2 regions of the Vibrio japonicus genome follow, and region 1 is predicted to be linked to the other one. Evidence: riboswitches for the same ligand, from Rfam matches in the RefSeq annotation. Region 1 holds a riboswitch; the other holds the start of a gene.
The links. Region 1 has a riboswitch for thiamine pyrophosphate ahead of thiB (thiamine ABC transporter substrate binding subunit). Riboswitches for the same ligand answer to the same signal wherever they lie in the genome.

Region 1 (5,388 bases):
AAACACACCCACTAGAACTGGGAGAACTAAGGTTGTCGCAAACAATTTGAGAAGCAGCTTTTTACCGGGAAAACTTCTCCGAGATAAAGCATGGGCGACAGGCACGGCCAAACCAACACTCAACAACGTAGAGAGAAATGACTGATAAAAACTAAACTTAGTGACGTGTCGGTAGTATGGGTCTTGCCACACTTGCAACACGTTTAACGAGGGCGCTTCAATCAGCAAAGCACCTAGGGCAGAAAGAACAAAGGTCGCGATAAGTATCGCGACCCAAATGCCGATTTTAGGAGTCTTGTGCAACGGAGAACCTTAGAATGTTAAAGCACTTTGCCATTCACGAATCCATGCTTTGCGGTTTTCTACCACTTCATCAGCACTAAAACCTAGCGCCTTACTTGGAACAGTAAGCGTGTCAAAACCTTCAGGTAACTTCGCATCTGTGACTGGGTACATCCAGTTTCCTGTTGGCATCATTGACTGGAACTCATCACTTAAAATAAATGCCATGAAGTCGTCAGCAAGCGCTTCATTCTTAGAACCTTTCACCTTCGCTGCTACTTCAACTTGCGTGTAATGACCTTCAGCAAAATCAGCCGCCGCGAATTTGTCATCCTGCTCAGCAATCAAATGGTATGCTGGAGAGGTTGTATAAGAAAGTACCAGATCAGACTCACCTTCTAAGAACATCGAGTAAGCTTCAGACCAGCCTTTGGTGACCGTGACTGTCTTCTTAGCCAGATCTTTCCATGCCTGAGTGGCATCATCACCGTAAACCGATTTCATCCATAGCATTAAGCCCTGACCTGGTGTCGATGTACGCGGGTCTTGGTAGATCACTTTGAGATCGTCGCGTGATTCAACCAGCTCTTTCAGGCTTTTAGGTGGGTTAGATAGCTTTTCTTTGTTGTATACAAAAGCAAAATAACCAAAGTCATAAGGAACAAACGTCGTATCGTTCCAACCACCAGGTAGCGTAACGCTTTCCGTATTTACCTTATGTTCAGTCAGTAAGCCCGTTTTCTTTGCTTCTGCCATCAGGTTGTTATCAAGGCCTAGTACGATATCCGCTTTACTGTTGTTCCCTTCCAGACGTAGGCGATTTAAGATCGAGACGCCATCATCAAGCGCCACAAAATTCACATCGCAGCCGCATTTCGCTTCAAATGCTTTTTCTACAGCAGGACCAGGCCCCCAATCTGCGGCGAACGAGTCGTAGGTATAAACCGTTAACGTGTTGTCAGCAGCCAAAGCCGAAAATGAAGTTAGGGTAGCAATCGCTAAAGTGCTCAGAGTGGTTTTCACTGCTCGCTCTCTCCTTGTTGAGCGGCACAGGCTTGAGGGACGGGAGAGTTGAGATGTTCCGAGTCCAGACTCAATTCCTACGCCAGTATTATCTGGTTCAGGTACACGGGTTCCGAGTGTGTGCTCGATCTCAGCTGATTCCTATTGATAGGATGAATAGCGCCCCGATGAGTATCGACAAAATTGTAATCGTTATATCATCTGATAGCCAGTGTTAACCACGCTGATCGTATCCCCAGCGAGGCACTAGTCCTTGCTCAATACCAAGATGATCCAAAATGCGGGCGACCATAAAATCAACCAGATCTTCAATGGATTTAGGTTGATGATAAAAGCCCGGTGCAGCTGGCATAATCGTCACGCCCATCTGAGACAGCTTATGCATGTTTTCTAGATGAAGTGTTGAAAACGGTGTTTCACGCACCACCAGTAATAGTTGACCACGCTCTTTCATCACAACGTCTGCTGCACGTTCGATCAGATTATCCGACATGCCATGAGCGATGGCCGCCACACTACCTGCTGAACATGGGCACACCACCATTTGTTTTGGCGCAGCAGACCCAGAGGCCACTGGCGAAAACCAATCGTCTTTACCACAGACAGTGAGCTTTTCAGGATCACATTTAAGATGCTCTACTAATGCATACTTTGCCGCGTCCGGATTAGCGGACAGCTGTAAACCATGCTCTGTCGCCAGAACAACGCGCGCTGCCGATGAGATCAGCAAGTAGACTTGATAATCAGCCGCCAAAAGGCATTCTAACAACCGCAATCCATAGGGCGCACCGGATGCCCCTGTAAATGCCAATGTGATGGCTTTTTGTTTGTTACTCATGTTTCTACACTAATTTATTCGGCCAATTTTGCCAGCAGCTTTCCGTGAATACCTTCAAAGCCACCATTGCTCATCACCAAGATTTGATCACCCGGTTGAGCCTGCTCTACAATTTTTGCCACCAAGTCATCAACGCAATCAGACACTTGTGCAGGTTGATGACACGTTTGAGCTACCGCTTCAACCGACCAATCGATGGCTTCTGGTTGATATAAAAACACGTGGTCAGCCGCATGCAGTGACTCTGCAAGTGTCTCTTTATGTACGCCACGTTTCATTGTTGCGCTGCGAGGCTCGAGAACTGCAAGGATGCGTTGTTTACCCACTTTGTTTCGCAGACCGCCCAACGTCAGTTCAATCGCGGTTGGATGATGCGCAAAATCATCGTAAACCGTCACACCGTTGACTTCACCCTTGAGTTCAAGACGACGCTTGGTATTAATGAACTTAGCTAAAGACTCACAAGCTAAATACGGCGTGACGCCAACGTGTCGAGCCGCAGCAATAGCCATCAATGCATTATCGACGTTGTGATCACCAACCAGATCCCACTTAACCGTACCGACTTCTTCACCTTGGAACAGTACCTTGAACTGAGAACCATCAAGGATCAGTTTTTCCGCTTTCCAATCGCCCTGTTCGCCCGTGAATTCCGTTTCGCTCCAGCAGCCACGACCTAATACGTCTTCCAAAGCCAAATCTTGTTTAGGTGCTAGAATACGACCATTTCCTGGAACAGTCCGTACCAAATGATGGAATTGACGTTTGATCGCTTCCAGATCGTCGAAGATGTCTGCATGATCAAACTCTAAGTTATTCATAACCAATGTGCGTGGGTGGTAATGCACAAACTTAGAACGCTTGTCGAAAAAAGCACTGTCGTATTCGTCCGCTTCAACCACGAAAAACATGCTTTCACCTAATCGTGCCGAAACACCAAAATTACCCAATACGCCACCGACAAGGAATCCAGGCTTGTAACCACAGTCTTCTAGGATCCACGCCAACATACTGGAGGTGGTGGTCTTTCCGTGTGTTCCGGACACCGCCAACACCCAGCGATCATGCAACAAGAACTCTTGCAACCATTGTGGGCCAGATGTGTAGCGGAGATTCGTATTAAGAACATGTTCAACACATGGGTTGCCGCGACTCATCGCATTACCGATAACAACTAGGTCTGGCGCAGGGTCGAGTTGAGATGGGTCAAAACCCTGTATGATTTCAATACCTTGAGATTCAAGCAAAGTACTCATAGGTGGATACACATTGGCATCACTGCCTGTCACTTTGTGTCCAAGCTGTCGTGCTAAAATTGCTGCGCCACCCATAAATGTGCCGCAAATCCCTAAGATATGAATATGCATAAACTGACCCTATAGCAGGCAAAAAATTATCTGGTCATTATGGCGATAAAGCTCTGAAAAGCGAACTACTTTGATCAGTTCGTGAGCTTCTGCCAATTAAGTGCTCATTTCGTGCTCATACAAATAAGTAAGATGAGCAGAATGCAACAAGCGAGAAGGTCGACAAATAAATTGGGATCTTCATCAGTTAGTTCATTACCAATAAAAAGATTCGGCTTTTACAATAAGGGTCGGCGAAAACCAAGATCCGAAAGAGATCCCATACCGCCAAATCCCCCTATTCTATTTTGAAGCGACCTTAAGGAAACATCATGTCTGGAATGCGCACCCTCGGCGAGTTCATTGTTGAGAAACAAGCAGACTTCCCCCATGCAGGCGGTGACTTGTCATCCCTACTATCTTCAATTCGTCTTGCAGCTAAAATTGTAAACCGCGAAATTAACGCCGCGGGTTTAGGCGATATTACTGGTGCTGTTGGTACTGAGAACGTGCAGGGTGAAGCTCAGCAAAAGTTGGATGTTTACGCCAACGATAAATTTAAAGCCGCGCTAGAAGCACGTGACCAAGTATGTGGAGTCGCAAGTGAAGAAGAAGACGAAGCAGTAGCGTTTAACAAAGAGCTTAATCAAAACGCGAAATACGTTGTACTGATGGATCCACTAGATGGCTCTTCAAACATTGATGTGAACGTATCGGTGGGTACAATTTTCTCTATTTACCGCCGTGTATCTCCCATTGGTACTCCAGCGACTGAGGAAGATTTCCTACAACCAGGCCACAAGCAAGTTGCAGCGGGTTACGTTATTTACGGTTCATCAACCATGCTGGTTTACACAACAGGTAATGGCGTAAATGGCTTCACTTACGATCCATCACTGGGTACATTCTGCCTTTCTCATGAAAATATGATGATCCCGGAAGACGGTAACATCTACTCAATCAATGAAGGCAACTACATTCGCTTCCCTCAAGGTGTGAAAAAGTACATTAAGTACTGCCAAGAAAGCGCACCTGAAGACAACCGTCCTTATACGTCACGTTATATTGGTTCTTTGGTTGCTGACTTCCACCGTAACCTACTTAAAGGTGGTATCTATTTGTACCCAAGTACAGAAAGCCACCCTAACGGTAAACTGCGCTTACTTTATGAATGTAACCCAATGGCGTTCATTATCGAGCAAGCTGGTGGTGTCGCATCAGACGGTGTAAACCGCATAATGGATATAGAGCCAAAAGAACTTCACCAGCGTGTGCCTTTCTTTGTTGGTTCTAAAAACATGGTTAAGAAAGTTGAAGAGTTATTAGAACAAAACAAAGAAGAACAATAAGACTTTCCATCTAAAGGCGCTGTAAATAGCGCCTTTTTCACATTTCTTGAACGAAATCTCACCTTTCTCGTTTACATAAAACCGAGTTTAGCAGTAAGGTATTTTGGTCAAAAATTCAGCCCAAGTGCCCAATACGGGTACACGATAAAAGGAACTTTATTCATGAGTTTAAACAATGTACCAGCAGGCAAATCACTTCCGGATGATATCTACGTTGTGATTGAGATTCCTGCCAATGCTGACCCAATTAAATATGAAGTAGATAAAGATTCAGGCGCGGTTTTCGTAGACCGTTTTATGTCTGCACCTATGTTCTACCCATGTAACTACGGCTACGTAAACCATACGCTTTCTCTTGATGGTGACCCTGTTGATGTATTGGTCCCAACACCACATCCACTACAGCCTGGTTCTGTTATTCGTTGCCGCCCTGTCGGTGTTTTAAAGATGACTGACGAGTCTGGTGAAGATGCGAAAGTCGTAGCTGTTCCACACACTAAACTCACTAAAGAGTACGATCACATCCAAGATGTGAACGACCTTCCTGAAC
Region 2 (5,388 bases), 960 kb from region 1:
TGCCAACGATTTAATTTTACCGTTATCGAGCACCATTAGTGTATTAAGTGGCGTAGCAATGAGAGTGGATGCTCGCACTAGCGGTAAGCCAGCCGCTACATCCATAGTCAGACTCGGTTGATAAGATACAGCTAAATCGACTTTACCCGACGCAACTAATTTGGCTGGTGTGCTCGGATCGGCTGGTTCTTGGATCTCAACCTTAATACCTTGTTGCGCAAAATAGCCACGCTCTTTCGCAATAATGATAGGACCGTGATTTGGATTGACGAACCAATCTAACATCAAGGTTAACGGTTTCTCAGTGGCAGATACGTTAGCAGATGTCAGTACTGCCATCACAGCAGCGGCAATAGTGAGTCGTTTGTTTTTATTCAAAATATTTTCCTTTTAGATGAATCAGGTTGAACGCTATTGGCTTTCCCACGGAATCAATTTCTTTAGAAGTCGATCAGTGACGAAATAAAGTGAGACTGAAAGGGCTGCGAGGATAAACAGCGCGGCGAACATCTCATCGATAATCATTCGGGCGTTGGCTTGCAACATCAGATACCCTAGCCCCGCACTAGAACCAACCCATTCGCCGACCACGGCCCCGATCGGTGCGATCACCACCGCGACTCGGACGCCAGAGGCTAATGTTGGGAGGGCGGCAGGTAGTCGAATATGGCGCAGTATTTGCCATTTGTTTGCTCCCATCGTTTTCGCAAGATCCAAGTAACCTGCTGGCGTGTTGCGTAGACCGTCATAACAACAGGTCGTTACAGGGAAAAAGATGATAATTGCAGCCATGACAACTTTAGACGCCATGCCATAACCAAGCCAAAGCATCAATATAGGTGCAATAGCAAAAACAGGAATCGCCTGACTCGCGATTAAGATAGGTAATAGCCAGCGCTTAAGCGGCTCAAATAAAAGCATCTGGAGAGCAAAGAAAGTACCCATTAGGAGACCAAGCACCAAACCCAACAAGATCTCTTGGGCTGTAACCCATGAGTGTTTGAGTAACACTTCATATCGCTCAACTAAGGTTGATAAGACTTCCAATGGCGCGGGTAAGATAAAACTTGGCACGTCAAAGACCACAACGATTGAGTGCCATAAGCCAAAGATAACTAAAGTGCTGATGGTCATGCGGACAACAAGAGCAATGGATCTCTGTTTCGAACCTTCTTGCTTTACAGTCGATGCAATGGTGGTCGTAATGTTAGACATAGTCCACCTCCAATTGCTCTAAAATCTCTTGTTGCAATTGAGCACATTGAACATCGAGAACTCTTGGCGTAGGCGTTGTGGGCACTGTCAATGACTCCGCAACAGCGGGAGTACCTTGCAAGACATAAAGCCTGTCCGCTAAGCGCACCGCTTCTTGCGGATCATGAGTGATCAGCACGACCGTTTTATCTCTGAGCAATTCACATGAAAGGGTTTGCAACTTATGACGAGTCACTGCATCTAGCGCCGAAAATGGTTCATCCATCAGCACAACGGGCTTATCTTGCATCAGCGTTCTTGCGAGTGCGACGCGTTGCCGCATTCCACCAGATAACTGGTTTGGAGTCGCAGCTGTGTAACCTGAAAGTCCCACCAATTCCAGAAGCTGCTTTGCTTTTTGCTTTTGCTCGCCTGCAACAGAGCCTTTGGTAAATTTGCAGCTTAAGCAGACGTTATCCAAAATACTAAGCCAAGGCAGTAACAGATCTTGCTGCGCCATGTAAGCGACCCGACCATCTAGAGACGCGCCATCAGACGTCTTCAGCTCCCCTCTAGTTATGACTTTTTCACCCAGTAGACCCGCTAAATAGCGCAGTAACGTTGTTTTGCCGCAGCCACTTCGCCCAAGCAGTACTGTCCATTTGGCCGCATCCAACTTGATGTTGACATTAGACAGCGTAGCGTATTCGCTCTCTTGGTATCGCAGGTAGATGCCTTTTAGCTCCGCGCCAACATATTGTTTACTGTTGCGCATCTGATTTTTCCGCTTGATTCCAAGCAAAGAAGTGGTGAACCGGACCATGCCCGTTGCCAACCTCTAACTCATCGGCATGAGTAATCGCTTGAGTGATATACGTTTTAGCAAGCTTCACTGCATCAATCAGATCATTCCCTTGTGCTAAATAAGACGCGATAGCAGAAGAAAGCGTACACCCTGTACCGTGCGTATTCTTGGTTGGGAAACGCTTGGCACTGATGAGTGTTGTGGTTTCATTGAGTATTAGAAGGTCGTTACTGTTTTCATTTTTCTCTAAATGGCCACCTTTGAGTAAAACCGCTTTAGCACCAAGCGCGCGAAGTTCATCGACCATCGCAGACATCTCTTGTTCCGTTTCAGGTGTGGAGCTACCCGTCAGCGCGGCTCCTTCAGGTAAGTTGGGGGTAATGATATCAGCCAGAGGAATCAGTTCTGTCTTCAGCGTGCTAATCGCCGAATGCTCAAGAAGAAGGTCGCCACTCGTAGCAACCATCACTGGATCGACAACAAGAAATTTAGGTTGGTATTGCTTTATCTTACTCGCAACAACTTGAATAATAGTGGAATCAGCAAGCATTCCAACTTTTACGGCCACGATATTGAGGTCTGTGAATACGGCATCAAGTTGACTCTCCACATGGTCTCGCGGGATGGGAAATATTGCCGAAACGCCCAAAGTATTTTGAGATGTAATTGCTGTAATAACAGAGCACGCATAACTGCCGGTTGCCGACATCGCTTTAATATCGGCTTGAATGCCCGCTCCACCGCCACTATCAGAGCCTGCGATCGTAAGTACAATAGGTGTATTAATAGGAAAAGGATGTGAATCTGTACTGGTTGTCATGGTCGCTCCATCTGTCAAAAAGACGCAGGAGAACCGACTTTACGAGCACATCACCATTGGAGATATTGGCAACAGAGACAGGATCAGGGTAGAACACTACCCTTGCAAGATCGAGCTTAAGTGTAAAGTACAAATAGTTCCCTACGTCAGTACTAACTGAATCAGGTTCAACGGGTCTCATTACGATCTCAGCAAAAACAGATAAATGTTCTTGCTCCCCGACTATTGGTTACTAATCTAATTGAAAATTAGCGTATTTGAAAGGTGTTTGTTGGCATTTAATGCTCCTCGCCCTTGCTAATATCCACAACACTCACAACTATAGCTCAACATTCCGGCTCCCAAGATTAGGGGTTCTGGTTTTGAGCACTTGCACAATATGCTGAAATGCAGGGCTTTTTACTGAATTTTTATCGAGGAAATAAGTATGACCTTTGGGGGTGTCAAAGGTGTTGTTGAACGCATCACAGTTAACAGAGTATACATTGAGTGGGGTTTTGCTTTGATCTTCTGGGCCTGTGTGTCCAATTCGACGACTAAATACCGCGTTTCTCGTATTCGCGATTTTGCTCGCTGGCATCGAAAAGTCATCATTGGCGTAGTAGCAGATAACCCGCTGAGCGGAACGAGCAATATGAATGCCCTCTTCGTCAGGTTGTAAAGCATGATTAGGAATATCCGACGCCATTAAAAAGACATTCTTAAACAAATACGGAACCCCACCACCACCAAATTTTTTAGCCCAATGGGATAAGCATTTCATTAAGACTCTCGCACCCATCGAATGTGCTAATACATGCATTCTTTTCATACATGGTTTATCTAAATTCGAGTCTTGCCAACTTACCAGCTTAGAGATAGCACGACTTAAATATTGACCTGAGCTCTCTGCGGACTCTTGATCGTCCCAATAGTCTTTGATAATTCCAAAGTCGTCGTCACATGGCCAAATGATAGGGACGACTTTGATTTGACTAAGGGAAGCATCTGACAACTGGTCGTGTATTTGCTTTGCACGGGGGAAAACGTGTTCATACGGTTGATTACTGAATCCATGAATAAAAAACATAATTTCGGATTCTACAGAGTTCATCACTTCACTCATGAATGCGAGACTGCCGATTTCTTCAAAATGGTGATCATCAAGCATTTTGCAATACCTGAGACTTTGGCTTAACTCATTAGACGCCTCAAAAACGAGTTTACCACCCCCTGTGTCTAGAACCCTTTTATTGGTAATAAAATACATAATCACAGTACTCCTTAACAGGCTTTCAACCGCGCTTAACGTATTACTAAGCGGCTAACGAAATGATGCCATCTCATGACGCTATATTTGAGTTATATATCAATAACCATGTAAGCATAAAACAAAAGCCACCGAGCATGGGTAGCGTATTGGGCATTTTACGGTAGAGTTATCATTTTGGAACGCAGTTCTTTTTCTTGCTTGCTTGAGAGAGGATGGATTCGACTTTTGTCTCTACCTCGACTAGCGAAGCGATAAGAATTTGTGGTGAGGTGACCTAAGTTCTGCTTCATGGTGTCATTAATGTATTAATTTGATAATATGCGCCTCCCCTAACGGCCGAATCCAGACGACACACATGAACCGTAAGAAAAAAATCAATCAGATTTTGAAAGCCAAGCAGAAAAAGCACAATGCTAAACTGCACAAAAGCAACAAGCCTCGCTACATCTCTAAAGCAGAACGAGCGAAGCTAGAAGCTCAAAATGAACAAGAGCAAAACACTGATGTAACAGTGGCTTCACCTGAACAATTAGATACGCCTGAGAAGTAGATCTTCTTCAATAGGTACAAACTTATCGCACACGTCAATCAGTGACTGTGCGGTAAGGCCAGGTACGGCGAATACATCTACTTTCGTACCAAACCGTTCTTGGATACGAGTCACCAAAATCTCAAAATCCCCATCTCCGGACAGTAGTATTACTCGATCCACTTTAGATGCAGCTTCATAGACATCGAGAGCGATACCGACATCCCAATCCCCTTTTGCACTGCCGTCCTGACGCTGTATAAAAGGCTTCAAATGAACTTTAAAGCCTATTCCGCGCAGAATATGATGAAACTGACGCTGTTTAGGATCATTCGATGCAATTGCATAAGCGTTCGCTTCTACTATTTCCTTTCCCTCAGTAGCGACATACCAAAACTGATTGTAATCGAAGTTCGATTTGTATTTTTCTCGCGTTGTGTAATAGATGTTTTGAACATCTACATATATGGCAACTTTTTCCATCATTTCACATTTATCTCATGAATGTTCCTATAAGAAACATATTCTATTTTATGACGCCCGTATGATATACGAGCAGACCAAGCAAGGTCTAATAAAGCCTTTATAAATCAACACATAAAGTAGGGCTTATAGTGCAACCATTATCTCACTTTAATGAAAGTGTAATATATGTTTTTCACAAAACCCTGAATATTTTCAAATTAAATTAACTAATCTCCCAGTAATAAGGTTGATTTGATTTGTGTCATTTTTGTATAACGACACAACCACTACGATAAATATTGTCTGCGGTATCACATTAATAA

Region 2: it holds a riboswitch for thiamine pyrophosphate, as region 1 does, so the genes downstream of both, thiD (bifunctional hydroxymethylpyrimidine kinase/phosphomethylpyrimidine kinase) here and thiB (thiamine ABC transporter substrate binding subunit) in region 1, are expected to answer to the same signal.

The regions. Positions count from the first base shown of each region.
Region 1 covers NZ_CP102096.1:321,025-326,412, reverse strand. Annotated here, with positions in the region: gene thiP (thiamine/thiamine pyrophosphate ABC transporter permease ThiP) at 1-303, opposite strand, end outside; gene thiB (thiamine ABC transporter substrate binding subunit) at 313-1,305, opposite strand; TPP riboswitch at 1,363-1,482, opposite strand; gene NP165_RS01650 (flavin prenyltransferase UbiX) at 1,520-2,143, opposite strand; gene mpl (UDP-N-acetylmuramate:L-alanyl-gamma-D-glutamyl-meso-diaminopimelate ligase) at 2,158-3,510, opposite strand; gene fbp (class 1 fructose-bisphosphatase) at 3,822-4,838, shown strand; gene ppa (inorganic diphosphatase) at 5,001-5,388, shown strand, end outside.
Region 2 covers NZ_CP102096.1:1,283,867-1,289,254, reverse strand. Annotated here, with positions in the region: gene NP165_RS06115 (ABC transporter substrate-binding protein) at 1-339, opposite strand, end outside; partial or broken gene NP165_RS06110 (ABC transporter permease) at 412-1,137, opposite strand; gene NP165_RS06105 (ABC transporter ATP-binding protein) at 1,208-1,969, opposite strand; gene thiD (bifunctional hydroxymethylpyrimidine kinase/phosphomethylpyrimidine kinase) at 1,956-2,819, opposite strand; TPP riboswitch at 2,941-3,050, opposite strand; gene NP165_RS06095 (alpha/beta hydrolase) at 3,139-3,969, opposite strand; gene NP165_RS06090 (DUF2986 domain-containing protein) at 4,427-4,621, shown strand; gene NP165_RS06085 (LabA-like NYN domain-containing protein) at 4,601-5,083, opposite strand.